3 regions of the Thiocapsa sp. C2-2m genome follow, and region 2 is predicted to be linked to each of the others. Evidence: predicted binding sites of a transcription regulator. Region 2 holds the regulator's gene; each other region holds the start of a gene.
The links. Region 2 encodes FNR, which switches genes on or off when oxygen is low (the NO sensors DNR and NnrR bind a similar motif). Its sites were predicted from a motif close to TTGATNTANATCAA; they were not measured.
Positions count from the first base shown of each region.

Region 1: the regulator FNR is predicted to act here: its motif matches at 7,047-7,060, upstream of nifJ (pyruvate:ferredoxin (flavodoxin) oxidoreductase).
Region 3: the regulator FNR is predicted to act here: its motif matches at 1,047-1,060, upstream of AADX97_RS13090 (TIGR01212 family radical SAM protein).

Region 1 is NZ_JBBWVD010000039.1:8,363-18,875, forward strand. Features, by position in the region: gene AADX97_RS23710 (sulfurtransferase) at 1-911, shown strand, start outside; gene AADX97_RS23715 (hypothetical protein) at 946-1,452, shown strand; gene arsB (ACR3 family arsenite efflux transporter) at 1,882-3,027, shown strand; gene AADX97_RS23725 (thioredoxin family protein) at 3,034-3,474, shown strand; gene AADX97_RS23730 (cytochrome c biogenesis protein CcdA) at 3,474-4,175, shown strand; gene AADX97_RS23735 (peptide chain release factor 3) at 4,342-5,922, opposite strand; gene rimI (ribosomal protein S18-alanine N-acetyltransferase) at 6,298-6,774, shown strand; gene nifJ (pyruvate:ferredoxin (flavodoxin) oxidoreductase) at 7,246-10,513, shown strand, end outside.
Region 2 is NZ_JBBWVD010000001.1:185,240-195,752, reverse strand. Features, by position in the region: gene AADX97_RS00865 (DUF2237 family protein) at 18-389, opposite strand; gene AADX97_RS00860 (transglycosylase SLT domain-containing protein) at 466-1,884, opposite strand; gene AADX97_RS00855 (class I SAM-dependent methyltransferase) at 2,076-2,837, shown strand; gene rnhA (ribonuclease HI) at 2,830-3,261, shown strand; gene dnaQ (DNA polymerase III subunit epsilon) at 3,450-4,172, shown strand; gene fnr (fumarate/nitrate reduction transcriptional regulator Fnr) at 4,376-5,134, opposite strand; gene AADX97_RS00835 (sulfur globule family protein) at 5,296-5,688, opposite strand; gene AADX97_RS00830 (CTP synthase) at 6,015-7,658, shown strand; gene kdsA (3-deoxy-8-phosphooctulonate synthase) at 7,655-8,491, shown strand; gene eno (phosphopyruvate hydratase) at 8,717-9,994, shown strand; gene ftsB (cell division protein FtsB) at 10,056-10,364, shown strand; gene ispD (2-C-methyl-D-erythritol 4-phosphate cytidylyltransferase) at 10,361-10,513, shown strand, end outside.
Region 3 is NZ_JBBWVD010000015.1:29,865-40,377, reverse strand. Features, by position in the region: gene AADX97_RS13095 (DUF3683 domain-containing protein) at 1-711, opposite strand, end outside; gene AADX97_RS13090 (TIGR01212 family radical SAM protein) at 1,096-2,070, shown strand; gene AADX97_RS13085 (peptidase U32 family protein) at 2,090-3,085, shown strand; gene AADX97_RS13080 (U32 family peptidase) at 3,240-4,169, shown strand; gene AADX97_RS13075 (SCP2 domain-containing protein) at 4,286-4,648, opposite strand; gene AADX97_RS13070 (sugar transferase) at 5,106-6,758, shown strand; gene AADX97_RS13065 (hypothetical protein) at 6,910-7,386, shown strand; gene AADX97_RS13060 (outer membrane beta-barrel protein) at 7,430-8,638, opposite strand; gene AADX97_RS13055 (sulfotransferase) at 9,892-10,513, shown strand, end outside.

The DNA of each region.
Region 1 (10,513 bases), on a different contig from region 2:
GGTTCGCCGCGCTGCTCGCGTTGGCGATCGCGCCCACCCAAGCGCTCGCCAATCCGGACTTCCTGGTCGATGCCGACTGGCTCGCGGACGCGTTGGACGACGACAACACGATCGTTCTTGAGGTGCGCTATCACCCACATCGGTACTTCACCGTCGGCCACATCCCCGGCGCGGTCCAGGTCCAGCGCTTCAAGGATCTCGGCGACAACGACGCGAGCCCGATCATGCGCTTTCCCTCCCGCGAGACCTTCCAGGAGACTCTGCGCCGTTGGGGCGTCAACGACGACTCGACACTCGTGATCTATGACGATTCCAGCACGGCGCTGGCGGCACGACTCTGTTTCCTGCTCGACCTCTACGGCTTCGACATGGACCGGGTGAAGGTCCTCAACGGCGGGACCACGGAATGGACAGGCTTCAACGAGCTGGAGACGGAGCCGACGCCCCCGAAAGCCCCCGGCACGGTGACCCTGAAGGACGCCGACCCGGCGCTCTTCATCGAATGGCCCGCCGTCTATGACGATGTCGTCTCGCGCCGCGATCCAGGGGTGGTCCTGCTCGACGCGCGCCCGACCGACATGTACACCGGCGAGGTCATCCGGCACTCGATCATGGGCGGCCACATTCCGGGGGCCATCAATGTCGTGAGTCTCGACGGCGTCGATGGACAGACCGGCAAATGGCGCAGCGACGAAAGCCTCGCCGCACTCTATGCCGGCATCCCCAAGGACAAGCGGATCTATGTCTACTGCCACGACGGCTTCCGGATGGGCCTGGCCTATCTGCAGCTCAAGCATCTCGGCTACGAGGACGTGCGGCTCTACAACGGCGGCTGGTCGCACTGGGGCAACGAGCTGACCCTGCCGGTCGTCGAGGGTCCCGAGCCTTACGGCGGCGACTTTGCGCTCTAATCATCGGCACAGCGTCGGCGGCCGATGGATCGGCTTGCTGACGCTGGTTTGCGCACCTGCGGCAGCACTGGGTCTGCAGGCCACGGAGGTCGCAAACGGGATCTACGCACTGGTCGGACCTACCGAGAATCGCACCTACGACAACTATGCCATCAATGCCAACCTGGGCTTTATCGTCACCCCCGAGGGCGTGGTCCTGGTCGACAGCGGCGCGACGGTCCAATCAGGACCGCTGATCGAGCAAGCGCACAGCCGAATCCGCGCCTGGCGCGACACCTTTCACGCGATGGAGGCGTTGGAGCCGAAGGTCGTCGTCCCCGGACACGGCAACCCGGCTGATCTCGCCAAGGCCAAGCGCGACACCGGTGACTATCTGGATTGGCTGGTGCGGGAGGTCGAGGGCGCACTCGGCAACTGGGAACCGATCGACGAGACGGTCGAACGGCTGGCCGAGGCACCGGACTTCGCGCATCTGGAGCATTTCGAAGGCTGGAATCAGCGCAACCTCAACCAGACCTATCTACAGTTGGAGGCCGAGTAGCCGGCGGTTCGCTCGATGGGCCTCGTTTACTGGACCGGCCACCCGAGCCTTAAGCGAATTCCGGAAACCTTCATGCCACGGGCGTAGGTTGTGCCGAGCCGTGCGAGGCACAACCAACCGTCGGCGCAAGTTGTGCTTCCTATCGTCAGCACAACCTACGGGTATGGACGTTTGCAGAAATCGCCTTAAAGTGGCTCGTGACATCCGCACCGCGGTGTCACGCATGCCTCGCGGCGCTCCGCGCCACGTGCCACTGAGGCCGAATCCTTGAACGAGGCCCGCTCGACGGTCTCACGCTTGTCGCTGATCCCACGCGTCGGCATCCAGTTTCCCATATATACGAATCACCGGATATGATCCTCGACAGCACGCGCGCCGATCCGGATCCCGGCCCGGCGCGCCCTTCTCGAGTCCAACTGCGAGGGCATCATGAGCAGCCAATGCGAAACCACCGGCAAACACGCCGCGGGCGAACCCATGGGGTTCTTCGAACGGTATCTGACCCTCTGGGTCTTCCTCTGCATCCTAATCGGCATCGGTCTGGGACACCTGGCGCCCGGAGCCTTCCATGTGGTCGCGGCAGTCGAGGTCGCACAGATCAACCTGCCGGTGGCGGTGCTCATCTGGCTGATGATCATCCCGATGCTGCTGAAGATCGACCTGAAGGCGCTCAAGGGCGTGACCGAGCACTGGCGCGGGGTCGGCGTCACGCTATTCATCAACTGGGGCGTGAAACCCTTCTCGATGGCCCTGCTGGCCTGGCTCTTCATCGGCTGGCTGTTCCGGCCCTATCTGCCGCCCGAGCAGGTCGATTCCTATATCGCCGGGCTGATCCTGTTGGCCGCCGCGCCCTGCACGGCCATGGTCTTCGTCTGGAGTAACCTGTCGCGCGGCGAGCCGCATTTCACCCTGACCCAGGTCGCGCTGAACGACGTCATCATGGTGTTCGCCTTCGCGCCGATCGTCGGACTCCTGCTCGGGTTGGCCGCGATCACGGTGCCCTGGGACACCCTGCTGTTGTCGGTGCTGCTTTACATCGTGGTGCCGCTGATCATCGCGAATGTCTGGCGTACGGTTCTCCTGAAACAGGACCCGAGCGGCGAGATGCTGCGCCGGGTGATGGCGTTTATTCAGCCGCTCTCGCTGATCGCCCTTCTGACCACGCTGGTCCTGCTGTTCGGCTTCCAGGGCGAGCAGATCATCGCCCAGCCGCTGATCATCGCCCTGTTGGCGGTGCCGATCCTGATCCAGGTCTTCTTCAACTCGGGACTCGCCTATCTTCTCAACCGCGCGGTGCGCTCCCCGCACTGCGTGGCGGGGCCCTCCGCCCTGATCGGCGCGAGCAACTTCTTCGAGCTGGCCGTGGCCACGGCCATCGCGCTCTTCGGCTTCAACTCGGGGGCCGCACTCGCGACCGTCGTCGGGGTGCTGATCGAGGTCCCGGTGATGCTGCTCGTGGTCCATGTCGTGGTGCGCACCCAAGGCTGGTACGAGTCGCGCACGGGGATTCCAACCTACGCCGAGTGCTGCCCGCCGGTCGCGGCCTCGCCCGCACGCACCGGCTCGGCCGGTTGAGGGGCGATGATGGAGACCTTCACACGCCTTCTTCCCGCCCTCGCCGTCCTGATCCTGGTGCTCGCCGGCGCCGGACTCTATCGCTGGCTCGGCAGTCCCTCCGGTACAACCCCGATCCCGCGGGCGACCGAGATCACCGCCGACGGTCGGCCCGTCCTGGTCGAGCTGGGCTCCACCTCCTGCGCGAGCTGCGTCGCCATGCATCGCGTGCTCGACGAGCTTCAATCCAGCCACGGTGATCGCCTGCAGCTGGTCTCCATCAACATCCTGGAGCAGCCGGAGCTGGTGCGTCTCTGGAAGGTGATGGCGATTCCGACCCAGGTCTTCCTCGACGGAGAGGGACGCGAGCTCGGGCGACACATCGGGTTTATCTCGGCGGACGCCATCCGTGAGCGCTTTGCGGCGGCCGGGCTGCCGCTCGGCCCGGCTGCTGCGGACGACTCCTGATGGAGTGGCTCGCACACCTGTCGCAGGCGTTGTCCGGCGCCGCCTGGTTGGCGGCGCTGGCGGCACTCGCCTGGGGCTTTGCGAGCATCTGGCTCAGCCCTTGTCATCTGGCCGGCATACCGCTGCTGGTCGGCTATCTGGCGGGCACGCCCGCGCCGAGCCGGGAGCGTGCGCGCCGCGAGTCGCTCATCATCTTGGCCTTCGCACTGGGTGTGCTGATCAGCCTGGTCCCGCTCGGCGCCGCAACCCTCTGGCTCGGGCGCATCGCCGGCGATGTCGGGGTCTCAAGTAATTATCTGGTCGCCGCCCTCTGTCTCCTGGCCGGACTCTATCTCCTGGACTGGCTGCCGATTACCTGGCGCGGCGGCCTGCCCCAACCCAAGTCCAGGGGACCGACCACCGCCCTGCTGCTCGGATTGATCTTCGGTCTGGCCCTGGGTCCCTGTGCCTTTGCCTGGATCGCGCCGCTGCTGGGCGTGGTGTGGATGCAGTCCGCCGAGGGGCTGGTGGCCTTGCCGCTCCTCCTGCTCGTCCTCTTCGCCTTGGGACACTGCGGCGGCGTCCTGCTCGCGGCCGGCTCTCTGCACGGCGTTCAACGCTGGCTCGATACCCTGGGACGGGTCCGCGGCTTCGGATACGGACGGACCGCTTGCGGTGTCCTGCTGTTGGTCGCGGCCGGATACCTGATCGCGAGCGCCTGAGCGGCACCGTCCGCACAACAACAGGGTCCGCACAGCGGACCCTAGGGTCGCATGCTGCGCCGGATTGCGCTCCGCCCAAAAACCACAGTATGGGGTCCGCTGCGCGGACCATTAGTGGCTCACTCGAAGCGAGGAGCGCACCGATCGCACGCCGACCGCAACCCGATTACAGCTCGCGCGTTGCAAGAAACCGCACATCGGGCCAGCGCTCTTGGGCCAGATCCAGGTTGACCCGAGTCGGCGCCAGATAGACCAACTGGTCGTCGCCGTCCAGTGCGAGGTTCTCGTAGTTCTTCTCCTTGAATTGCTCGAGCCGTTTCGAGTCCTCGCAGACGACCCAGCGCGCGGTCTTGACGTTGGCGGGCTCGAACAGTGCCTCGACGCCGTACTCGTCTTTGAGGCGATAAGCGGCGACATCGAACTGCAGAATGCCGACGGCACCCAGGATCATGTCGTTGTTCTTGAGCGGCCTGAAGACCTGGGTCGCGCCCTCCTCGGAAAGCTGAACCACGCCCTTTTGCAGGGCCTTCATCCGCAGCGGGTCCTTCAGCACGACGCGTCGGAACAACTCCGGGGCGAAGTACGGGATGCCGCCGTATTTCAGCTCCTCGCCCTCGCTGAAGGTATCGCCGATCTGGATCGTGCCGTGGTTGTGCAACCCGATGATGTCGCCCGGCCAAGCCTCTTCCACGTGGCGACGCTCGTCGGCCTGGAAGGTGATGGCGTTCGCGACCTGAATGGACTTGCCGATGCGCACGTGCCGCATCTTCATGCCCTTCTTGTAGCTACCCGAGCAGACGCGCAGAAAGGCCACGCGGTCACGATGGGCCGGGTCCATGTTCGCCTGGATCTTGAAGACAAAGCCGGTGAAGGCGTCCTCGGCCGGTTCCACCGGACGTTGCAAGGTCGCGCGAGGACGCGGCGGCGGTGCGTACTCGACGAAGGCATCGAGCAGCTCGCGAACCCCGAAGTTGTTGATCGCCGAGCCGAAGAACACCGGGGTCTGCCGACCTGCGATGTAGGCCTCGAGGTCAAGCGGATGGCTCGCACCCTGGACCAGCTCCATCTCGATGCGCAACTCGTCGGCCTGATCGCCGAGCATCGCGTCCATCCGCGGGTTATCGAGACCCTGGATGATCTCGCCTTCGGTGATACGCCCGCCGTGCTGAGCGCTGAAGAGATGGGTGCGATCGAAGCGCAGGTCGTAGACGCCTTTGAAACGTTTGCCCATCCCGATCGGCCATGTAACGGGCGCGCATTGGATTTTGAGGATATTCTCGACCTCGTCGAGCACCTCGATGGCGTCGCGGCCCTCGCGGTCGAGCTTGTTGATGAAGGTCAGGATCGGGGTGTCGCGCAGCCGGCAGACCTCCATTAGTTTGATGGTTCGCTCCTCGACGCCTTTGGCGACGTCGATGACCATCAGGGCCGAATCGACCGCGGTCAGGGTGCGATAGGTGTCCTCCGAGAAATCCTGGTGTCCGGGGGTGTCGAGCAGGTTGACGATGCTCTCGCCATAGGGAAACTGCATCACCGAAGAGGTGACGGAGATGCCGCGCTCCTTCTCAAGTTCCATCCAATCCGAGGTCGCATGCCGAGCCGCCTTGCGCCCCTTCACCGTCCCCGCGAGCTGGATGGCACCCCCGAACAGCAGCAACTTCTCGGTCAGGGTGGTCTTGCCGGCGTCCGGGTGGGAGATGATGGCGAAGGTACGACGCCGGTGGAGTTGTTCTTGGAGCTCGCTCATGGGGGATCTTTGCAGTCTCGGCTGCGTGCGACTAAACCAAGGAATTATAGACTTGAAGAGCCCGCTGTTCACCTGGAGCGCGCGTTATCCTTTCCACCTATCAGTTGATGTCGGCACCCTGGCTCCAGCTCGACATGCCTCTCACGGAGACGCGGAGGGCACGGAGAATCTAAGATCTTCCATGCGCACGCTCCATGTCTTAGCGTCTCCGTGTCTCCGTGAGAGTCAAAAACTGACCCTTGCCAAGCGCGTTAGCGGGTCAGCCTGACGCTCCGGGCGGTATACTCTTGGGTCAGTATGTACGCCACGGCGCAGCACCATCACCCGGAACAGACGATTCGAGCCGATCAGACGATGCAAGAAGCCCGTTCGACGATGCAAAAAGCCCGCGCCGAGCCCGCCCTTCCGCTCGCCCTGCGCCTCAGAGCCATGAGCGAGCAGGATGTCAAGACCGTTTGCGCAGCCGATCGCGCCGCTTACGAGCATCCGTGGACGGAAGGCATTTTTCGCGACTGTCTGCGGGTCGGCTACTCCTGCTGGGTGGGCGAGCTCGAAGGTGAGATCGTCGCCCATGCCGCGATGGCGGTCGCCGTCGGCGAGTGTCACATTCTCAATCTCTGCATTCATCCCGACTGGCAAGGCCGAGGGCTCGGCCGCCGCCTGCTCCGCCATTTGATGACGTTCGCACGCACGCGGCGGGCGGACAGCGCCTTCCTCGAGGTGCGCGCTTCAAACAGCCGTGCCCGCGCGCTCTACGCCTCCGAGGGATTCTGCGAGATCGGCCTACGGCCCGGCTATTACCCCGCCACCAAGGGGCGCGAAGACGCGGTCGTGCTGGCGCGCGCGTTGTAGATCGCGCTGACGACAGGAAGCACAACACAGCCCTGCGCCGGCGCTGGTGGACTGAGCTACGCTCGTCCCCTACGGCTCCGATCAGCGACGCCGCCCGGTTCCGCTCTTCGGTGTCACGTGCACATTAGACCGACCGCCCAAACCGTCAGTCGCTTGTGACACCCGCTCTGCGGTTTCACGCATGCCTCATGGCGCTGCGCGACCCGTGCCGAGATGGCCGGAGCAAGCGCGAACCCCGAGATGGGCACCAAAAGGGTGCGGAGAATACCGACCTGATTCGGATCATGCCGGGGTCGATTCGCTTGAACGCGCTCGAAATCGACGGTCAATCCATCCGCGTTTCGGGCTATAGTTGACGCCGTTACTCGGCTCCCGTCTCGCATCGGGCTGCGCTTGCCGCCGAGTCGGAGTACAGCGCAGCCCCTCCGCGTTGCCGGTCTAACCTACCCTATTCATCCGGGGATCGCTCTGATGTCGCAAAAGCTCATGGTAACCGTCGACGGCAACGAGGCCGTGGCCTACGTCGCTCACTTGACCAACGAAGTCATCGCCATCTATCCCATCACGCCGTCCTCGAACATGGGCGAATGGGCGGACGAGTGGTCGTCGCTCGGGATTCCGAATCTTTGGGGTACGATCCCCGATGTCGTGGAGATGCAGAGCGAGGCCGGCGCGGCCGGCGCGATCCACGGGGCACTACAGGGCGGCTCGCTGGCGACGACCTTTACGGCCTCGCAGGGTCTGCTGCTGATGATCCCGAACATGTACAAGATCGCCGGCGAGCTGAGCCCGACGGTCTTTCATGTCTCGGCGCGTTCGCTTGCGGCACAGGGTCTGTCGATCTTCGGCGATCATTCGGACGTCATGGCTTGCCGCGCGACCGGCTATGCCATGTTCTGCTCGGCCTCCGTCCAGGAGGCCATGGATTTTGCGCTCATCGCGCAGGCCGCGACCCTGGAAAGCCGCGTCCCCTTCCTGCACTTCTTCGATGGGTTCAGAACCTCGCACGAGGTCACCAAGATCGAGCAGGTCTCGCACGAGACGATCCGCGCACTGATCGACGAGGAGCTGGTGAGCGCCTGCCGCGCGCGCGCACTCAATCCCGATCATCCAGTGATCCGCGGCACCTCGCAGAATCCGGACGTCTATTTCCAAGGACGCGAGACCGTCAACCCCTATTACGACGCCGTTCCCGGCATCGTGCAGCGCATCATGGATCGCTTCGCCGCGCTCACCGGCCGTCAGTACGGGCTCTTCGAGTATCTCGGCGCACCGGATGCGGAACGTGTGATTCTGCTGATGGGCTCGGGGATCGGCGCCGCTCAGGAAGCGGTGGAGCATCTCGTGGACCACGGCGAGAAGGTCGGCCTGATCAAGATCCGGCTCTACCGCCCCTTCGATGCAGGCGCCCTCCTTTCGGCTATTCCGGTCACCGCGACGCATCTGGCCGTGCTGGATCGCTGCAAAGAGCCGGGCGCCGACGGCGAGCCGCTGTACAAGGACGTTGTCACCGCGCTGGCCCAAGCCTTCGCCGACGGCCGTGTCGCCACCATGCCGCGCGTGGTCGGCGGGCGCTACGGGCTCTCGTCCAAAGAGTTCACCCCGGCCATGGTCAAGGGCATCTTCGACGAGTTGGCGGCGCCCAAGCCCAAAAACCCCTTCACGGTCGGCATCATCGACGACGTCGGCCACACTAGCCTGGCTTGGGATCCGGACTTCAAACCGGCGGCGATGGCTGGCGTCACGGCCTGCGTCTTCTTCGGCTTGGGCTCGGACGGCACCGTCTCGGCCAACAAGAACTCGATCAAGATCATCAGCGAAGAGACGCCCAACTTCGGTCAGGGCTACTTCGAGTACGACTCCAAGAAGGCCGGTGCCGTCACCATCAGTCATCTGCGATTCGGCCCGAAACCGATCAACAGCACCTACCTGATCGGCGAGAACGAAGCGAGCTTCGTCGCCTGTCATCAGCCGACCTTCCTGACGCGTTTCGACATGCTCGATCATGCGCGTCCGGGTGCTGTATTCCTCCTGAACTCGCACACGCCGCCCGACCGAATCTGGGACGAGCTCCCGCGCAAGATGCAGCAGGCGATCATCGACAAGGGTCTCGACTTCTACGTGATCGACGCCTACGGGATCGCGGGCGTCACCGGTATGGGCCGGCGCATCAACACCATTATGCAGACCTGCTTCTTCGCCATTTCGGGCATCCTGCCCAAGGACGAGGCAATCGACCACATCAAACACGCGGTCGAGAAGACCTACGGGAAAAAGGGTCAGAGTCTGTTGGAGCGCAACTACAAGGCGATCGATGCCGCACTCGCCGGGCTGCATCAGGTCAGCGTCCCGGCTCAACCCACCAGCGCCTTCGAGCGCCCTCCGGTGGTGCCGATCTCCGCCCCCGACTTCGTGCGCAATGTGACCGCCACGCTGATTGCCGGCAAAGGCAACAGTCTGCCGGTCAGTCTGATGCCGGCCGACGGCACCTGGCCGACCGGCACGACCCGCTACGAGAAGCGCAACATCGCCCTCGAGCTGCCGAAATGGGAGGACGACCTCTGCACCCATTGCGGCAAATGCCCGCTGGTCTGCCCCCATGCCGCCATCCGCGCCAAGGTCTATCCGGTCGCGCTCACGGACGCGGCGCCGGCGAGCTTCCAGCACGTCCAGATCAAGGGCAAAGACTTCCCGGCCGATCATCACATCACCTATCAGGTCGCCCCGGACGACTGCACCGGCTGCGGTCTCTGCGTCGAGGTCTGCCCGATCCGCGATCGCAAGGACCCCAACCGCAAGGCGCTCAACATGGTGCCGGCCGAGCAGACGCACGCCGTCGAGCAGGCCAACTGGGACTTCTTCCTGACCCTACCGGAATACGATCGCACCAAGCTCGACGGCACCAAGATCAAGCACGCCATGATGCTTGAGCCGCTGTTTGAGTTCTCCGGCGCCTGCGTGGGCTGCGGCGAGACACCCTACGTCAAGCTCGCGACCCAGTTGTTCGGCGACCGCATGCTGATCGGCAACGCCACCGGCTGCTCCTCGATCTACGGCGGCAACCTGCCGACGACCCCCTACACCACCAACACCGAGGGCCGAGGACCGGCGTGGAACAACTCGCTGTTCGAAGACAACGCCGAGTTCGGAATGGGCTTGCGGCTCGCCATCGATAAACAGGCGGCCCATGCCCGCGAGATCATCAAGCGGCTCGCACCCAAGATCGGCGAGGATCTGGCCGAGGGCCTGCTCACGGCCGACCAGTCCGACGAGGCCGGGATCTTCGAGCAGCGCGAGCGCGTGCTCGCGCTCAAGGAGAAGCTCAAGGGCATCCCGGACCTGGACGCACGGACCCTCGAGGCCATCTGCGACCAGATCGTCAAACGCAGCGTCTGGATCATCGGCGGCGACGGCTGGGCCTACGACATCGGCTACGGCGGCGTTGATCACGTCCTCGCCAGCGGGCGGAATGTGAACCTCTTGATCCTGGATACGGAGGTCTATTCCAACACCGGCGGCCAGACCTCCAAGGCGACCCCGATGGGTGCGGTCGCGAAGTTCTCCGCCGCCGGCAAGTCGACCTTCAAGAAGGACCTCGCCATGATGGCGATGGCCTACGAGAACGTCTATGTCGCCCAGGTCGCCTTCGGTGCCAAGGACGTGCAGACGGTTCGCGCCTTTATCGAGGCCGAATCCTTCGACGGTCCCTCGGTCATCATCTGTTACTCGCCCTGCATCG
Region 2 (10,513 bases):
CAGATTTCCCCTTCGCGTCACGACAGATCGAAGGCATGCGATTTGATGTCGGCGAGACTGACGACCTCAAGCGCGCGCTCGTGGGTCGCCCTCAGTACGACGCGCGGGGCTACGCCGGCTTCGAGGGCCTCTTGCCACCGCGCAGCACAGAGGCACCAGCGGTCGCCCGGCTTGAGACCGGGAAAACCGTATTCGGGTTGGGGGGTCACGAGGTCGTTGCCGCGGGCGAGACTCAACTCAAGGAACTCGCGGGTCATGCGGGCGCACACCGTGTGGGATCCCGCGTCCCGCGGGCCGGTCTCGCACTTACCGTTGCGCGCGAAGCCGGTCAAGGGATCGGTCGAGCAGACCTCGAGCGGTTCACCCAAGACGTTTTTGTGATTCATCATCGAGCTGTCCCTTCGGAAGTGCCTATAGAAGCGCTCGCGCGCCCCGTTGAAGTGTACCAGCCCAATGGATCTACTGTCAGGAGGTTGGAGCCCGCCCGGGCGGATAGATGAGGATCAGGTCGCCGGGATTCAGCCGCGTCTGGGCGAGCCGATTCCAACGCTGGAGATCCTTGACACTCACGCCGTAACGTTTTGCCAGTGTCTTGATCGAGTCGCCTTTGGTGACTAGGTGCGTGATCAAGGCGGAGTCATCGGTGGCCTGGACCTTGAGTGTTTGACCCGGGAGCAGCGGCTCGCGAACGGAGATGCCGTTCAGCTCCGCGAGTGTGCGCGGCTCGATACCGTTCGCGCGGGCGATCGAGGCGATGGTTTCGCCACCCTTCACCGCATGGATCTTATGGCGCTCGGCGCGTGCGACCTTCGAGCGGGTCGCGGCGCTGGGTCGGGATTGGGCCACGGCGGCCATAGCCGGCATGATCTGGACCTGGCCCATCTTCTTGCCGATCCGCTGACCGGTCCCGACCGGCACCAAGATATGGCCGGGGCTGTCGGGGGCCGTCCGTCCGAGCTTGAGTGCGGGGTTGAGACGCTGCAGCTCGTAGAGCTGAACGCCGGTCGCCGAGGCAACCCGGTTCAAATCGACCGGCTGCTGCGTGCGGACCACCTCGAGCTGGGGACGATCGGGCACCGGCGGAAGATTGAGGCCGTAGCGGGCCGGTGCGGCGACCAAGCGTGCGGTGGCGAGGATCTGTGGAACGTAGTGCTTGGTTTCGTTCGGAAGGTTGAGTGACCAGTAGTCGGTCGGCTTGCCGCTGCGGCGATTGGCGGCCTGTGCGGCGGCCACGCGACCCGGACCGCAGTTGTACGCAGCCATGGCGAGCGTCCAGTCGCCGTCGAAGCGTCGGTTGAGCTGCTCGAGATAGTCGAGTGCCGCGCCGGTGGACGCCAGCGGGTCACGTCGGCCGTCGTACCAGGCATCTTGTCGTAAGCCCATCTCAAGCCCGGTGTAGGGCATGAACTGCCAAATCCCGGCGGCCGCCTTGGGCGATGTCGCAACCGGATTGAACCGGCTTTCGACATGGGGCAGGAAGGCGAGCTCCATCGGCAGTCCGCGCCGCTCGATCTCGGTCACGATCATATGCAGATAAGGCATCCCCTGCTGGGACATCCTGGAGAGATACTGGGGGTCTCGGCGGAAGCGCTCCACCGTGCTGTCGATGCGGGCGTCTGCGTAGAGATCGAGGGTCATCCCGGTGCGGACACGGTTCCAGAGGTCACCGCGCGAATCCACACGCCCGGCGGTGCGTCTTTCCATGACCACAACATCCGTGGCCGGTCGGACGTAACCGTATTCGCGCGCGGAAACCATGCCTGAGTAGCCGGGGTCTCCGAGGTCGTTCTCGACATGTCGGGTCTCCGTCGCACAACCGTTCAAGATCAGCGTCAGGACGCCGAGCGCGCCGAGCGAGCGCACCAAACGAGCGGCATCAAGCATCTTTCCCCCCTAACAATCCCTAGTAAGTGATTGTATATTTGAGTTTTCTAGGAATTAGAAAAGCATCATACCCAAAGCCGGCCTTCAATTCCAGATCCAATTCCAGATTGGGCCGCAGAAAATTCGCCTGCACGCCTGCACGACAGTGCGCTCAAACACGGTTAACATGCGCGTCTCGAAGAGGCATCGGCATGACTGTGCGCAATGGTCCGGGGTCACCCCTGGCAGAACTACAAGACTGGTACCGGTCGCCGCTCGGAGCCGAGGTGGCGGCGCTTGAGAGTGCGTGTGTGGAGCGGCTGCTGAGCGACACCTTCGGCTATTACCTGGTCCAGATCGGCGTGACCGAGAGCTTTCGAGACGCCATGGCCTCAAGTCGAATCCGCCATCGGATCCTCATGCCCTGCGAGCAGCCCTCGGGTCACGGTGGACGCGAGATCGTCGGATTGCCGAGCCGGTTGCCGCTTGCGAGCGATTCGATCGACGCCATCCTGCTGCCCCATACCTTGGATTTTTCGCCCGATCCGGATGCGGTGCTGCGCGAGGTCGAGCGCGTCCTGATCCCGGAGGGTCGAGTGATCGTGCTGGGCTTCAACGCGCTCAGTGCCTGGGGTCTTTGGTCCCTGCTGCGCGGTTCGGCGACGCAGGTGCCTTGGTGCGGGCGTTTCCGCACCGCTTATCAGATCGAGGATCGGTTGTCCGTGTTGGGTTTCGATATCGAGATTCGAGAGCACATCATGTTTCGGCCGCCGTTCCGGCGCGCCTTGGGACCGAGCTGTGCGGCATTCGACACCTTGGGGCGGCGACTCTGGCCGATTCTGGGCGGTGTCTATTTGATTCGGGCCGTCAAGCGGGTGGCTACCTTGACGCCGCTGCGCCCGGCTTGGGGGCGGCGCTCGCTGTTGCGCGGCGGTGCGGCGGAGCCGACGACACGCAGGGCCGGTCATGCCTGATTGCGTGCGCGCCTACACCGACGGTGCCTGCAAGGGCAATCCGGGGCCCGGGGGCTGGGGTGTCCTGTTGCGATGGGGCGACGTCGAGAAGGAGCTGTGCGGCGGCGAGCGCGCGACCACCAACAACCGCATGGAGCTGATGGCGGTCATCATGGCGCTGGAGACCATGAAGCGTCCGACCTGTCTGGAGATCGTCACCGACTCTCAATACGTCAAACGCGGGGTCGAGGAATGGATGCCGCGTTGGAAACGCAACGGCTGGCAGACGGCCGAACGCAAGCCCGTGAAGAATCGCGACCTTTGGGAGCGTCTGGATACCGCGATCGGCGGCCATCAGGTGCGCTGGAAGTGGGTCAAGGGCCATGCCGGTCATGCCGAGAACGAGCGTGCGGACCGACTGGCAAATCGCGGGATCGGGGGCTGAATCGCGTCCGGCATGACATGCGCGGTCTTCGCGTCGACTCGGCGTCGCGTGACTCGGCTGACTTCGGCGCAGACGCGATTCAGATATCGGAATTTTTCTCTTTAAACCGCGTCAGGTACGAGCCATTTGGAGTCCTCGGGGATTTGCTTTCCTGCAACGCGGCGGGTTTCACTTAGGACGCGGTTTAAATGAGACAGATTGTGCTCGATACCGAGACCACGGGTCTCGACCCCCAGGCTGGCCATCGCATCATCGAAATCGGTTGTGTCGAGCTGATCGACCGCCGCCTGACCGGAAACAACTTCCACCGCTATCTTCAGCCGGATCGCCAGATCGATGCGGGCGCCTCCGACGTGCACGGGATCACCAACGCCTTTCTCGCCGACAAGCCGCGCTTCGCCGAGATCGCCGAGGGCTTCCTGGACTATTTGGAAGGGGCCGAGCTGATCATTCACAACGCGGCCTTCGATCTCGGGTTTCTCGATCGCGAGATTACCGGCTGGAATGCCGAAGTACCGCGGATCGGGGATCGATGCGAGGTGATGGATACGCTACTCATGGCTCGGCGCATCCATCCGGGGCAGCGCAACAGCCTCGATGCCTTGTGCAAGCGCTACGGCGTGGATCATCGCCATCGCGACCTACACGGGGCTCTGCTCGATGCCGAGATCCTGGCGGATGTCTATCTCGCCATGACCGGTGGGCAGGTGGCCTTGAGTCTCGGGGAGGATCTCGCGACGCCGTCTCATGCCGGGCCGAACGCTCGGCAGCGCGGCCGACTGGATCCGAGTCGGCCGCGATTGCGGGTGACTCAGGCCGATCCGGCCGCGCTCGCCGCCCACGCCGAGCGACTCGCGGCGATCCAGGCGGCAAGTGCCGAAGGTTGTCTTTGGCTTCGCGCCGAGGGATGACACCGCTCGCGGTCTAAACCGCGCCCGGCGCAAGATGCGTCATCGAGATCCTGTGTGGTCTTTTGGAACCCCGCAGTCTCGGCGGAGACGCCGTTTGGAATTTTATCGTTTCAATTTCCTAAACTGCGCCGACTCCGAGGGTTGTCGATCGCTCCGGGGCAGATCCAGTCCGACGAGCATCCCAAAGCCGCAGCGGGCGCAGTTTAGCTCTGCTGCTGTTGGCGCCGATTCTGCCCGGCGCCGCCCACCAGCGACTCCAGCGTGTCCACGTCGAGCAACTGAATGTGCTTGCGGTCGACGTTCATCAGGCCATCGTCCTGGAAACGCGTGAAGAGTCGGCTGACGGTCTCGACGGCGAGACCCAGGTAGTTACCAATCTCGTGTCGGGACATGCTCAGATAGAAGTCGGTCGCGGACAATCCGCGTTTGTGCAGTCGCTTGGACAGGCTAAGCAGGAAGGCGGCGAGCCGCTCTTCGGCGTTCTTTTTACCGAGGAGCAAGAGCATGTCCGTGTCGTGCCCGATCTCTTTGCTGAGCAGCCGATACATCTGATGCTGAAGACTTGGAATGGTCGCCGTGAGCTCTTCGAGCCGGGTGAAAGGGATCTCGCAGATGGCGGATGTCTCGAGCACCTTGGCCGAGCAGGCGTGGATGTCCTTGTCGATCGCATCCAACCCGATCACCTCGCCCGGAAGATGAAAACCCAGCACCTGCTCGCCGCCCTCGGGGCTGGGGGCAAAGGTCTTCACGGAGCCGGTCTTCACAACATAGAGCGAACGAAATCGGTCCCCGTCGCGAAACAAAAAGTCACCCCGGTGAAGCGGTCGTGTTCGCTTTACGATCTCGTCGAGTCGCTCCACATCGTCCGGTGCAAGGCCCATCGGCAAACAGAGCGACGACAGGGAGCAGTTCCTGCAGGCGATGCGAATGGTCTCCAACGAGATGACTTTATGATGGCTCACAGCATCGCCCCACAATCTTCGATCGCCTGATTTTGAACCGTCGTTTGATCTGGATCAAGCGAAGATTATCTTCTTGTCATCGGGTCGACCTGAACCCGCAAGAAAAGGCCGCGCCCTCGCGGGCGCGGCCTTGACGCGAGCCTGACGAATCGGCGTTCGGCTTACTTCGCTTCGCCGGTCGCGGGGGCAGCGGGCGCGGCGTAGGGCGCAGCATACGGCACGCCGTAGTAGGGGGTGCCGTAACCCGGATAGCCATAGCCGTAGCCGGGGTAACCGTAACCGTAGCCTGGATAGCCGTAACCGTAGCCGCGTCCGTAGCCGCGACCACGTCCGTAGCCGCGACCGCCGCCGCTCATGTTCATGTTGAAGTCGCCCCAGCCGTCGCCGAGCATGTCGCCGAACAAGTCGCCGAGACCGGAGCCATAACCGGGCCCGTAGCCGCCGTAGCCCGGACCGCCCCAACCCGGTCCCCACCACGCCTGGGCCGGGCTCACGGCGAAGGCGGCGGCGCCTGCGATTACGGCGGCACTCAACAATTTCGCTGTTTGATGCATCGTTGACGCTCCTCTATTGACATTTGACATTCATCATCAACAACATCGATCAAGGCCGCTGCGACGCCGCCCGATCCTGACGAGCGCCGGCAGCGCCGAGAGGGTGTGTTTCGTGACTTGCGAAACGCCGTCAAATATACCCAGATCTCTGGATTTTGTGAAGTTTGCCGGGGCCGGCCCGGGGCCGGCGGCAGGGTTCGGGCGTGCGATGGTCGTCCCGAGTGCTCGGGTCAGCGCGCGCCTGTATCCCCGTTGAGCGGATCCGGGGATTTTGGTAGCGTGTCGGCGGATACGGGCCATCGCCCTCGACTGCCTCCTCGACCCCCATGACCAAGTTCATCTTCATCACCGGCGGTGTTGTCTCGTCGCTCGGTAAAGGCATCGCGTCGGCGTCTCTCGGGGCGCTGTTGGAGGCTCGCGGCCTGCGGGTGACCATGATCAAGCTCGATCCCTATATCAACGTGGATCCGGGCACCATGAGTCCGTTCCAGCACGGCGAGGTCTATGTGACCGACGACGGGGCGGAGACCGACCTGGATCTCGGCCACTACGAGCGCTTCCTGCGCACCCCGATGGGTCGCAACAACAACTTCACGACCGGGCAGATCTACGAGAGCGTCATCCGCAAGGAGCGGCGCGGCGACTATCTCGGGCGGACGGTCCAGGTCATCCCGCACATCACCGACGAGATCAAGCAGGCGATCCGTCTGGGCGCCGAGGGCGCCGACGTGGCCATGGTCGAGATCGGCGGCACCGTGGGCGACATCGAATCCTTGCCCTTCCTCGAGGCGATCCGCCAGATGCGGGTGGAGGAGGGGCGCGAGAACGCGCTCTTCATGCATTTAACCTTGGTGCCCTATATCCGCACCGCCGGCGAGATCAAGACCAAGCCCACGCAGCACTCGGTCAAAGAGCTGCGCTCCATCGGTATCCAGCCGGACATCCTTTTGTGTCGGGCGGAGAAGCACCTGCCGGACGAGGAGCGGCGCAAGATCGCGCTCTTCACCAATGTGACCGAGGACGCGGTCATCTCGGCGGTGGATGCGGACAATATCTACCGCATCCCGCGCTTGCTGCACGACCAGAAGCTCGACGAGCTGGTGGTGCGCCAGTTCCGGATCGAGGCCCCAGAGGCGGATCTGTCCGAATGGGATCGCGTCCTGGAAGGTTTCGATCACCCCGAGCAGGTCGTCCGTGTCGGCATGGTCGGCAAGTACATGCACCTCACCGAGGCATACAAATCGCTCTCCGAGGCGTTGGCCCATGCCGGCGTGCACACCAAGACCAAGGTCGAGATCGTCTATACGGATTCGGAGGTGATTGAGCAGGAGGGGACCGACAGTCTCGATGGGCTCGACGCCATCCTGGTCCCGGGCGGGTTCGGCGAGCGCGGGATCGAAGGCAAGATCCAGGCGGCCCGATACGCACGCGAGCACCGCATCCCCTATCTCGGGATTTGTCTGGGGATGCAGGTCGCCGTCATCGAGTACGGGCGTCACGTCGCCGGCCTGGATGGCGCGCACAGCACCGAGTTCGATCGCCGGACGCCCCATCCCGTGATCGCGCTCATCACCGAGTGGCGCGACGAGCGCGGGCGGATCGAGACCCGTGACGAGGGCGTGGATCTGGGCGGCTCGATGCGCTTGGGTGGCCAGAACTGCCGTCTGGAGCCCGGCAGCCTTGCGCGCAATGTCTACGGCAAGCCGCAGGTCCGCGAGCGCCATCGTCATCGCTACGAGTTCAACATCTGCTATCTGAACGTCATGAAAGACGCCGGGATGCGTTTCTCCGGTTGGTCGCTCGACAACCGGCTGGTGGAGATCATCGAGATCCCGGACCATCCCTGGTTCATCGCCTGCCAGTTCCATCCCGAGTTCACCTCGACCCCGCGCGACGGTCATCCGCTCTTCTGCGGCTTCGTTCGCGCCGCGCTCACGCGGCGTCACTTGGTGCAGGATACCCTCGCATGATCCTCTTCCCCGGTTTCGATGTCGGGCTGGATCGCCCGCTCTTTCTGATCGCCGGTCCCTGCGTGATCGAGAGCGCTGGACTGGCCGAGGAGACGGCCGGCGCGCTCAAGGAGATGACCGACGATCTGGGAATCCCCTTCATCTACAAGTCGTCCTTCGACAAGGCCAACCGATCCTCCTCGGGCAGCTTCCGCGGTCTCGGGCTGGCGCAGGGGCTGGCGATCCTGGAGGGCGTGCGCGAGCGTATCCGCGTTCCGATCCTGACCGACGTGCACGAAGACACGCCGCTGGGCGAGGTCGCGGATGTGGTGGATGTCCTCCAGACCCCGGCCTTTCTCTGTCGCCAGACCAATTTCATCCAAGCGGTCGCCAGCCAGGGCAAGCCCGTGAACATCAAGAAGGGTCAGTTCCTCGCCCCCTGGGACATGCGCCATGTCGTCGAGAAGGCACGCGCGACCGGCAACGAGCAGATCATGGTCTGCGAGCGCGGCGTCTCCTTCGGCTACAACAACCTGGTCTCGGATATGCGCGCGCTCTCGGTGATGCGCGAGACGGGCTGCCCGGTCGTCTTTGATGCCACCCATTCGGTACAGCTGCCGGGCGGGCAGGGCGATCGTTCCGGCGGTCAGCGTGAATTCGTCCCGGTCTTGGCCCGCGCCGCGGTGGCCGTCGGCATCGCCGGTCTCTTCATGGAGACCCACCCGAATCCCGATGTGGCCCTGAGCGACGGCCCGAACGCCTGGCCGTTGGACAAGATGCGCGCCCTACTCGAAACCCTAGTTCAGATCGACCGACTGGTGAAATTGGCAGGTTTCGCGGAGCAAGCGCTTTGAGATCGGCTTGAGGCCGCAGTCGGCATGGCCGGCGAGCCTATGTGTCCCCGCGTGATCGATCGTGTCCGCGTCCGGGCTCGCCCTGCCTGAGCCGGTTTGAATCGAACAACGCGATCGGACGCGTGCCTGCGGCGGACCGATCGACGCGAGACTCCCCGCTCGGTCTATATACCCACGCGATTCCCTTGAAGAATCGCTCCGTTCTTGTTTTTGGAGAGACATGCCATGTCCGCTATCGTCGATGTTCGCGCCCGCGAGGTTCTGGACTCCCGCGGTAACCCCACAGTCGAGGCCGATGTCATCACGGCCGACGGTGCGATCGGCCGCTTCATCGTGCCGTCCGGTGCCTCGACGGGCTCGCGCGAGGCCCTCGAGCTGCGCGACGGCGATCGCTCCCGGTTCAATGGCAAGGGCGTCCTGACCGCCGTCGCCAACATCCAAGGCGAGCTGCGCGACACGGTCGTCGGTATGGATGTCGGCGACCAAGCCGCCCTCGATCGCGCCATGATCGCGCTCGACGGGACCGACAATAAAGCGCGTCTCGGCGCCAACGCACTGCTCGGCGTCTCGATCGCCGCCGCGCATGCCGCCGCCCAAGAAAAGGCGCTGCCGCTCTTCATGTCTCTGTCGGCCGGCCCCTATCGTCTGCCCGTGCCCATGATGAACATCATCAACGGCGGCGAGCACGCGGACAACAGCGTGGACTTCCAGGAGTTCATGATCCTGCCGGTCGGCGCACCCAGCATCCGCGAGGCGGTACGTTACGGTGCCGAGGTCTTTCATGCGCTCAAGTCCGTGCTGCACGGGCGCGGTCTGACCACAGGTGTCGGCGACGAAGGCGGTTTTGCCCCCGACCTGCCCTCCAACGAGGCGGCGATCGAGGCGATCCTCGAGGCGATCCACAAGGCGGGATTCAAGGCCGGCTCGGACATCTATCTCGGGATGGACGTCGCGGCGTCCGAGTTTTACGCCGACGGCAAATATCATCTCAAGGGCGAAGGCCGCACGCTCGACTCCGACGGAATGACTGATCTTCTGCTCGGCTGGGTCAATCAGTACCCCGTCATCACCATCGAGGACGGCTTGGCCGAGGGCGACTGGGACGGCTGGAAGCGCCAGACCGAACGTCTCGGGGGCAAGGTCCAGATCGTCGGCGACGACCTCTTCGTCACCAACACCAAGATCCTGCAGGAAGGTATCGACAAGGGCATTGCCAACTCTATCCTGATCAAGGTCAATCAGATCGGCACCCTGACCGAGACATTGGAGGCGATCGCCATGGCCCACGCCGCCGGCTACACCGCCGTCGTCTCACACCGCTCGGGCGAGACCGAGGACACCACGATCGCCGATCTGGTCGTCGCGACCGGCACGGGCCAGATCAAGACCGGCTCCTTGTCGCGCTCCGACCGGGTCGCCAAGTACAACCAGCTGATGCGGATCGAAGACCAGTTGGGCGACGAGGCCACCTATGCGGGTCGCTCTGCCTTTAAGTGGCTTTGAGGGTTGGCGGACGGAGGTCGGGCGTCTCCGTCCCCTGCTGCGGACACTCAAGACACCCTCCATGCGACTCCTGATCCTCGTGCTGATCCTCTTGCTGGCCGGCCTGCAGTTTCGGCTGTGGGTCGGCGAGGGGAGCTTGGCCGAGGTGCACGGGCTCAAGAACGAGATCGCGGCTCAGGACGAGGAGCTGGTGCGTCTGCGCGCACGCAATCAGGAGCTCCAAGCCGAAGTGATGGACCTGCGCGAAGGGGTCGAGGCATTGGAGGAGCGCGCGCGTCGCGATCTTGGGATGATCAAGCCGGGCGAGATCTTCATTCAGGTGATCGAGCGCAAACGCCCGGAGAGCACACCGGCGGAGACCAAGCGATGAGATCGATTTCCGCCTTGTGGGCCGTGCTTCCGGCAGCCGGGGTGGGGCGCCGCATGGGCAGTGCGACGCCTAAGCAATACCTGGATCTCGCCGGTCGTGCGGTGATCGATCATGCGTTGGATCTCTTCGTGGCCGACGTGCGGATCCGG
Region 3 (10,513 bases), on a different contig from region 2:
GCCCTCGACGCCGGGCAGCGCCATGCGCTCCACTCCCGAGAGGTCTTCGAGCTTCTCGGTGTTGATGACCGCCGTCATCGCCTCGAGCGGCACCGCAGAGCCCGTGTAGCCCGTTCCGCCGCCCCTTGGGATCAACGTCAGACCGGACTCGATACAGGCCCGCACGATCGGCGCGATCTCGGCCTCGGTGTCGGGCGAGATGACCACGAAGGGCATCTCCACGCGCCAGTCGGTGGCATCCGTCGCATGCGAGACACGCGCCAGACCACCGAAGTCCAGGTTGTCCTTGTGCGTGATCCCGGCGAGAGCCTTGCGCAGACGCGCGCGCTGAGCCTTCTCCTGCTCGAACCCCTCAGCAAAGCGCTGCACCGCCGCGCGCGCCGCAGCCAAAAGCTCGCCGGCCTGCTGGTTCTCGTTAAGCCGCAGCTCGAACTGATCGAGCCGATGCGCGAGCGCCTGCATCAGCAAACGGCGACGCTCCGGGTTGTCGATCAGGTCGTCCTGCAGATAGGGGTTGCGCGTCACCACCCACATGTCCCCGAGTACCTCGAAGAGCATCCGCGCCGAGCGGCCGGTCCGCCGGGTACCGCGCAGCTCCTCGATCAACCGCCACAGCGGCTCGCCGAGAAACCGGATGACGATCTCCCGGTCGGAGAAGGAGGTGTAGTTATAGGGGATCTCGCGGATCCGTTGCGGGGCAGCGGCGGTCATATCGATCCGATCATCGGCGGTAGTTTCTTGCACTGCACAAAATGGTACAGCAAAGGCCACTGATCATGGCCATGCGGTTGACGAGGCTGCCCGCGGGATCGAGCTGTTTCGGCGTGTCGAGGATGCGGTGTGCGAGCCGCACGAGCTCACGCCAGAACCGGCATCCGCACCGGCCGCACGACAGATATGTCGAGACCGTTCGTTGTCGTTGTCGTAATCGACCATCGACACGACAACGACAACGACAACGACAACGAAAATGATCTCGGACAGTCTCGGAATCTCTTCACCTCTCCACTGGATCAGGAGCTTCGGAACCCCCGATTGACCTTCCATTGACTTGGGTCAAACGGCCGAACGTCGATCCCGGTTAGGTTTGCGCGGATGTCTGCCCTCCCGACTCAGCATCGCACCCTCAGCGCTCGCGTCAACACCTTCGGTCAGTACCTGCTGAGCCGGTATGGTCAGCGGGTGCACAAGCTCGCTCTGAACGCGGGGTTCACCTGCCCCAATCGCGACGGCCAAAAGGGGATCGGCGGCTGTACCTTTTGCAACAACGTCTCCTTTAGCCCCAACGCGAAGGCGCCGGCCTCGATCGCGGAGCAGCTCGATGCCGGACGTGCGGTGATCGCCAAACGCACCGGGGCGCGGCGCTTCATGGCCTACTTTCAGGCCTACACCAACACCTACGACCCGGTCGAGACGTTGCGCGAGCGCTACGACGCCGCACTCGTCCATCCGGACGTCATCGGGCTCTCGGTCGGCACACGTCCGGACTGCGTCCCGGAAGCCGTGTTGGACCTGCTTGCCCGCTATCGCGCACGCGGCAAGGAGATTTGGCTTGAGCTGGGCCTTCAGTCGGCGGACGATCGCACGCTCGAACGGGTCAATCGCGGACACGATTTTGCGGACTTCCGAACCGCCGTGGCCGCCGCTCGCCGTCGCGGGATCCCGGTCTGCGCACACCTGATCGTCGGGCTCCCGGGCGAGGGGCGTGACGCGGCCTTGTCGAGCCTGGAGCGGGTGCTTGAGCTCGGCGTGGAAGGATTGAAGATCCATCCGCTGCATGTCGTACGCCAGACCCGCTTGGCGATCGACTGGCGACGCGGCGACTACACCCCGCTTGAGCTCGACGACTACGTGAGCATCTGCGCCGACCTGGTCGAGCGCACGCCGCCCGAGGTGACCTACCATCGCCTCACCGGTACCGCCTCGCGCGACATCCTGCTGGCGCCCGCGTGGTGCAACCGCAAATGGGCGGTGCTCAACGCCATCGAGGCGGAGCTTTACCGACGCGGTGCGCGCCAAGGCGATCATGCCGCGCCCGCTTTCCGTCGAACACTTGCAAGCACAGCCTGACCCTCGGAGACTACCCTGTATGGAGCTCGTCTGTCCTGCCGGCAATCTGCCGTCGCTCAAGGCCGCCGTCGACAACGGCGCCGACGCCGTTTATATCGGGTTTCGCGACGACACCAATGCCCGCCACTTCGCCGGCCTGAATTTCGGTGAAAAACAGATCCGCGAGGGTCTGAAATACGCCCGCGACCGCAAGGTCAAGGTCTTCGTCGCCGTCAACACCTATGCCCAGCCGAGCGGTTGGTCGCGTTGGACCGCCGCGGTCGACCGGGCGGCGGACCTGGCTGTCGATGCCCTGATCCTCGCCGACATGGGCGTGCTCGACTATGCCGCCGAGCGTCATCCGAACCTGAATCTGCATCTCTCGGTGCAGGGCTCGGCGACCAACCCGGCCGCGATCGGCTTCATGCATCGCCATTTCGGGATCCGACGCGTCGTGGTGCCGCGCGTGCTCTCGCTGGCCCAGGTCGCGAACCTGATCGAGAACGTCGAGGTCCCGGTCGAGATCTTCGGCTTCGGCAGTCTCTGCGTCATGGTGGAGGGCCGCTGTCTGCTGTCCTCCTATGCCAGCGGTCAGTCGCCCAACACCTACGGCGCCTGCTCGCCGGCCGCGCACGTGGAGTGGCGCGATACCCCGCAGGGTCAGGAGACCCGGCTCGGCGGCGTCCTCATCGAGCGGCGCGGCCACGGCGAGCCGGCCGGTTATCCGACGCTGTGCAAGGGACGCTTTACCGTCGAAGGCGAGATCCGTCACGCCATCGAGGAGCCGACCAGCCTGAACACGCTCGACATCCTCCCGGGCATCCTCGCGGCCGGCGTGAGCGCCATCAAGCTCGAAGGGCGTCAGCGCAGCACGCGCTATGTCTCGCAGGTCACCGGGGTGTGGCGCGAGGCGATCGACGCCTGCAAACGCAATCCGCAGGCGTTCCGCGCGAAAGCGAGCTGGCATCAAATCCTTGCCTCGGTCTCGGAAGGCGCGCAGACGACCATCGGGCCTTATCACCGGCCCTGGCATTAGACCGAGCCCGCATCGGCTGTCCCGGGCGCAAGGCGGGCCCTGTAGGGGCGACTTAAGTCGCCCCTACACGACGTGCAGACATCTGCGGTCGGAATGCCTAATCCCGCAAATCGCGATAATTTTCGATGAGTCTTGATCCGGAACGACGATGACCATGGATTCCATGCAGAGCCAAACGCCACGCCCGCGCCTCTCACTCGGCCCGATCCTCTATCATTGGTCGCGCGAGCAGATCCTCGATTTTTATGCCGAGATGCTCGAGACCCCGGTCGACGTCATCTATCTCGGAGAGACCATCTGCTCGAAGCGCCGACTGCTGCGCCCGGAGGACTACTGGGAGCTGGCCGAGCGTGTCTTTGCCGCCGGCAAGGAGGCGGTGATCTCGACACTGGCCCTGATCGAATCCGACGGCGAGCTCAAGGCCCTCAAACGCATCTGTACCGACGAGCGCTTTCTCGTCGAGGCCAACGATCTGGCCGCGCTGGAGTTTCTCGAAGGCCGCCCCTTCGTGGCCGGCCATTCGATCAACCTCTACAACCAGCGCACCCTGGCCTTCCTCGTCGCAAGAGGCCTTAAACGCTGGGTCCTGCCGGTGGAGCTCGGCCGCGAGACCGCCGCCGACCTGCTGGCCGCGCGCGCGGACGGCGTGGAATGCGAGCTCTTCGCCTTCGGGCGCCTGCCGCTCGCCTATTCGGCGCGCTGCTTCACCGCCTACAACCGCGATCTGCCCAAGGACGACTGCCGATTCTGCTGCGCCGACTACCCGGATGGCCTACTGGTCGCGACCCAGGACGGCGAGCCCTTCCTTGCTCTGAACGGCATCCAGACCCAATCGGCCGGCACCCATAACCTGCTGCCCTCACTCCGGGAGGTCACGCGCATGGGTGTGGATCTGCTGCGCATCAGCCCGCAGTCGCAGAACACAGCAGGCGTCATCGACGTCTTTGCCGCCTGTCTGGCAGGCGACATGGATCTCGCGATCGGGATGTCGAAGCTGCACGACTGGACCCCCTCGGGCCTTTGCGACGGGTATTGGACGGGACAGGCCGGTATCGCGAACAGCCCGATCTTGCGGACCACCTAGCCCGGATCGAAGGCGAATTCAGTCATCGGCCCGGCATACTGCGTAGGGCGACCTACGAGAACGCGGAATCCATACCGAGCATCCGCCCCCGAAGCGGAGGCGCCGGTCCGCGGCGATCAGCGGCCTGGAAGCCGGAACCCGGCGACGCGGTCCAGTGCCCGAACCAGCGGCGCCCATCGTGCGGGCGGCTCGAAGGCATCGAGAAAGTTCTTGAGATACAGGCCCAGCTCCGTGTCTCCGGACATGCGCAGCCGACGCTGGAAGAACAGCGTGTCCGCATCTTCGCGGCGTGCGGCCAGCAACAAGAAATCACCCAAACCGCCCGCAACGGTCGCGTCCGGGACCGAGTCCTTGCCGTAACCCGAGATTCGCCCGCCGCTGACACCGAGGCAATAACGAACGCCGATGTCGTCGACCTCAATCCCGACACGCCGACCCACGAGGAAATCCAGCTCCCCATCCCGCAATGCCTCGGCCATGACTTGATTTAAAATGACCGACAGCGCCCGGCTATGTGCGACGCTCGGGACGAGCCGTAACGGGAAAGTCAAGGGAACGACAAAACTTTTAAGACCACGCATACGCAAGTGACTCAGGTGATGGATATCGAGAATTCAGCCAGGCATTATCGAGGGGCGCCGCCGCACCCAGGCATGACCTAGGTCAAGCGCCACCGATTCTCGACGCCGGATGCACGGGATAACGTCGGTTACCCCTGCGCTCCATGCCATCGGATGACTGTCTATGGTGCAGTGCAATATCCGATGCACCAAAAACACCGCCGATACCCGAATCCGGTCAGCCGACTCGAACACAGCAACCTCGGCCGATCGATACCGGCATACGCGCTCCCTCGTCATAACATGAGACCGAACACATGGCCTAATATTTGCTTATCTTTCTTCGTCATCAAACGAAAATCGACATTTCCGCACAATGCGGGATAATTCATCGCGAAACCGCGCCCCCCAAAGACCCGGCTCCAGGCGCCAGGTTCGAAAAGTGTCGTGCTCGCTAAACCCGCCGGCAAGGAGACGGCAACGAATTCTCAGCAGGTATAGCCCCATGCTCATCGATTCAGTCATCGACCTAGCCCCGAGCACCCCGAAACGGAAGGCCAGAATTCGAGAGTACGGCAGCGCCGTACTGATCTTACAGCGCGCAGCGGATGTTGCCGCAATCTGCGGCGGCCTGGTGCTGGCACTCCAGGCACATGACACCCCCTGGTCGGACAGCCTCCTCTGGTCGGGAATCATCGGCGTCGGATTGTTCGTCGTCTTCGCCGACATGAAGAACGTCTACCGATCATGGAGGACCGGATCCATGCGCACGGAGATCCTCTACACGATCGAGGCATGGATCGCAGTTTTCGTCGCATTGTTCGCCGTTGGGTATATTTGGCCGACCCTCGTCTACCCGGCCGGTGTCATGCTGACATGGTTGCTAACCACGTCCGTGTTGCTCGCCGCGTCCCGGATCGGGGCCAGACATCTCCTGCGCACAGCGAGAGGGCGTGGACTCGACACGAAACGTCTCGCGATCGCCGGAACCGGACAACTGGCCCATCACGTCGCGCGAACCATTGCCAAGAACAACTGGATGGGATTTCGTGCCGTCGGCTTGTTCGATCATCGTCAACCGATCGGAGAAGCTGGTCCGCGAAACCGCACCGAGACAAGCGAATCACTCCGCAGCGTCGTGGACCTCGCCAAAAACGGTGAAGTCGATACCGTCTTCATCGCCCTTCCGACCTCGCAGTGTGCGGGAGAGATCGATACCCTGATCGAAGCGCTCGGGGACACGACCGCCTCCGTGTATCTTCTTCAAGACCGACGTCGCTCCCGATTGCCGTGGTTAAGCCGATCGGGCGAAGCCGAATCGGGCGAATCCGAATCGGACACCATTCCGAGGCCACTTCGGCACGACCCCCTGCACCGATGCTGGATGGAAATCGGCGGGATACCGGCAATCAGCGTCTTTGAAACCCCCTTCCTAGGCGCAAGCGGCTGGCTCAAGCGACTTGAGGACATCGTCATCAGCACGATCGCATTGTCGCTCTTGGCAGTCCCCATGATCGCCATCGCGATCGCCGTGAAGCACTCCAGCCCGGGTCCGATCCTATTCAAGCAGCGCCGCTACGGACTTGCGGGCGAGAAGATCGAAGTCTGGAAATTCCGCAGCATGACGGTCTGCGAGGATGGAGATGAGGTCATCCAGGCCCGGCGGACCGACCCCCGCGTCACACCCTTCGGCGCATTCATTCGCCGCACTTCGCTCGACGAGCTGCCCCAATTCATCAACGTGTTGCTGGGGAGCATGTCAATCGTCGGGCCGCGACCTCACGCTGTCAGCCACAACGAGCACTACCGCAAGCTCGTCGGCGGGTATATGCTACGCCACAAGGTCAAGCCCGGTATTACCGGTCTTGCTCAGATCAATGGCTGGCGCGGAGAAACGGATACGATCGAGAAGATGGCTAAACGCGTCGAGTTCGATCTGGATTACATTCGAAACTGGTCACTTTGGATGGACATGACAATCGTCGCCCGCACGCTCACGACAGGATTCAGCGGAAAAAATGCGTTCTGATCCAAGGCTATCGAGCGGGAAACTTGACCGAAGCCCTCTGCTGAGTCGAGGTGGCCCAGGTTTGCCGGCGTACGTCACTCGCTCGACGAGGCTCGATCGCAAAATAGTGAGTTGCGTCCTGCTCGCGTCATCTCTGGCGCCGATGTTGCCGATGAGCCCTGTACTCGGCTGCGACGATCCGGCACAGCACCCGGGAATGGCTGCTTTCTTGGCCCTCGCGGAGTCGCTTCCTCCTCAACCCAACACGCCGATTCACCTTCGATACAAGGTGACGTCATCTCCGTCGAAGGCGCTGAATGCACAGGTCGAGCTTTCTTTCTGGAATATTGCCGACTACAGTGACGGCAGCCTCGCCATTACAGCCAGCGAAGGTGCGACCCTATCGAGCCTCGCCGTGCCGACGTCACTTCCTCACCGTGATTCTATGTCTTTTGCGGTCAGCGCGGATACACCGGGGTATTACCACTTAAGAAGTCAGATCAGCGTAAAGGTTGAGGGCAAGGAAATCACAAGTGTCGCCTTGATTCCCGTCCCGCTCGGCCAGCTTCATGATGAAGCGTCGCCGACTGGCATCCCTCCCGAGCGAGGGTTTTCGGGTCCGCGCTTCAGGAGCCTCATCGAAAGGTGAGTACGGGCCCACCGAGCCAGGTTCAAATCAATCGGATCTCGGCCTAAAAACCCAACTCGATTTGTCCGAACAGCGCTTCGTTTCGATAGTCCTGAAACGCACGGGTTGAATCTCTTTCCTCCAGAGTGACGCCCAATGAGAGTCGAACAGCGCTCCTCGGATTCCAGTCGACCCAGAGCTCAAGATCCGTGACCTTGTCCAAACGTGATTCAGCCCCGAGAGAATCCAAATCCGCCCCACGGAAATCCTGCTCCTGATAGCCCAGCAGCCCTCTCAGAATGGTCTTACTGCCGATTGCCCATGACGGCTCCAGCGTCACACCATGAACAACTGCATAATTAGCAATCTCGTCGCCGAGCGCGCTGACCGTTCTCAGAAGAGAAAGGTTGAATGAGGTCTTACCGGTCGCCTGCCAATATGTCGAGAGCGAGCCGACATAACCATTGTAGTCGTTCTCCGATCCTTGGTCGTAGTCCCTCTCCAGAAATCCGAGAAACAACTGGACACGCGTTTTCGGTGAAAGCCGCCATTTAAGCTCGGGACCGACCTGAAACTCGTAATAGTCCGCAATCGACTCCGATTGAAAATCGCCGTTGGAGTATGACGCGCGTAATCCAAGGGTGTTGGAGGTCGAAGTGACGTAGTCGATCCGCGCGCCGCCGCCGAGAATTGTCCGATCCTGAACACTGCTCTCGCTGAACCCGACGTTCGTCCAGTTTCCCTCGAGTCCCAACCGCCAGCGATCTGCAACCCATCGATCCGCTTCGACGAAAACCCGATTCCGTGAAATGATGTCCTTGAAGGGAACGAGCTGAAACGCAAAGCTCCGCAGACTCTGATCGAATCTGTATCCGACGCGCCCGCTCCAGAGACGGCCGGCAATCCAATCCCAAACCAGGTCTACTTCCCCCCCATCAAAATCAAGATAGTCGAATCGATCAAAGTCGTTTCGGTAGATCAACCCATCCAAGGAAATCGTCTGCTGACCAAGAACCAGGTCGGCGCCGATTCCGAAACCCAAGGTCGTATAAAAATCCGATTGCGCATCACTCGACAGCAACAGGAGATTGGACTCGTATGTAATACCGCCAAGAAGATAAGGCTTAAGAAGCTTTAAAGCGTCTTCTAACCCTTCGGAAAAGACATTGAGCGGCTTCAAAAAGAGGAAAAGTGCGAGCAGGATGAATGACAACCCATGCGGACTAAATGGTTTGCAGCGAACAAGACTAAAGGGAGTTTGATGCGCCCGCATGATAGATATTTCCCGCCAATTCACATTATGCCGAGGACCGGACAAAACATGCAGTCACTTGCACTTTGCAACCCGAATTGCGTGCGGTGTTACGCGGATCATCATGGGTTTTCTGGCGTGGGTCCGATGCCGACAGTCATCTGAAGAACCCGGTGAGACACCGTGATTTGCCCCCTCCCGTTTGGCTCTGCTTCGGCATTCCACTGTGGCGAAATCTAGACCGACAGCTGACTTTGACAGCCTGCACGACCGAAAACGACGAGACCGAACATGTCGATCTTTGCCTCACCGAGCAGCACTCCAGCACGAACCATAGCGTACGTGCCCCAAGATCTTCGATTTGACGGTCAGTCCGACAACCACAAAGATCGCGCCGACCAAATCCAGCGCGTTGCCGCGGAGATCTGCGATTAAAGCACAAGTGGCCTCACAACGGAATTGCGACATCGATACGACAGTCGGTTCTGTTATGTGCGCCCAGAATCGATCGGGACCGGAGCCGACGCGTGTGGAGGGCGGACAGGCGTCAGGAGTTTTGCGCTGAATCAGCGAGACGGCGAAGCACATTCCTGGAAAAACGTCGGATTCCGCGGAGGTGCGCGCCGTCTGGACGACCACTTGCCTGAACGGCAACCTGGGTTCTGCCGGCGTCGGCCCGGCCTTCTTCATCTTAGCGCCACGACGTCGAGATGAAGACCGGCAAGACCTCGATTGAGACCGTCTTAAAGAGGCCCCCAGCCCTACCCCCAACACCGCAGACGCCATCCACCCTCCGGCCCGCAACGTCCGCCCGGTGCTCGACGACCTGTGCATGACCGAAAACTCCCGCCGCCGATCCCGCTCGCGCCGGCGGGATAGGACGAATCTATCGCGGCACGCCTGTGGAAAACTCTTGATTAGGCCAGAAACTGGTGGTATCTTTTTAACGTAAAGAAAATGCATATGATTCAGTATTCAGGTTGTTTCGCAGCGGAGACGCCGATGTACTCGCAGTCCGACCTTCTGGGTTGGTCACACTGCTGTATGATGTACTCGCCATGTAGCGGAAACATTCGCCTCGATCATCCCTTCGCCAAAGTCGGCCACCGAATTGCGTAGTCAAGCCATCTTGGCCTGACAGAATCAGGGCTGGAAGCCCTGACTCCGCAGGGATGGCCAGCCGCTGGACCGAACGACGATCAAGGCCGCGACTTTAGGTTCATGGTCGGCCCTTACGAGGAGTTGACGGCGTGACGTGGACGGGGATCTAACAAGTGGTTGCGCAACTGGATCGGGAGTATGTCAGGCTGGGCGTGGGGCGCATGATGCGGCGGCTGACCAGCTATGCGCTTTTCGAGGGCAGGCCGCATACGACGCGGGGGCAGTGGTTCAATCCTGTCGTGTTCGGATTGTTGCGCGGCCTGCGCGCTTTACCGGGACAACCCCGTGTGCGGTCGCCGATTTTCATCACCGGACTAGGGCGCTCGGGAACCACAGTGCTCGGTTTACTTTTCTCGCTGCACGATGAGGTCGGATTCCTCAACGAGCCCAAGGCGATCTGGACTTTGATCGAGCCTCGCCACGACGTGACCTGCGACTATACCACGGGCGCGGCAGTGTTTCGGTTGGATCCGAAAGCCATTTCGGACGACACGCGAGAGACCGCCCACAGACTCTTCGCACGGTATCTGCGGCTGGTTGGCGCGAAGCGTGTGGTCGACAAATACCCTGAGCTTATTTTCCGCGTGGACTACGTGCTTTCACTCTTCCCTGACGCTCGGATCATCTTCATTACGCGCAACGGCATCGATGCCTGCCGTTCGATCGCGCTTTGGTCGGATCGGAAAGGGCAGGCGGATTCATCGGGCGTGGAGGATTGGTGGGGGCGGAATGACT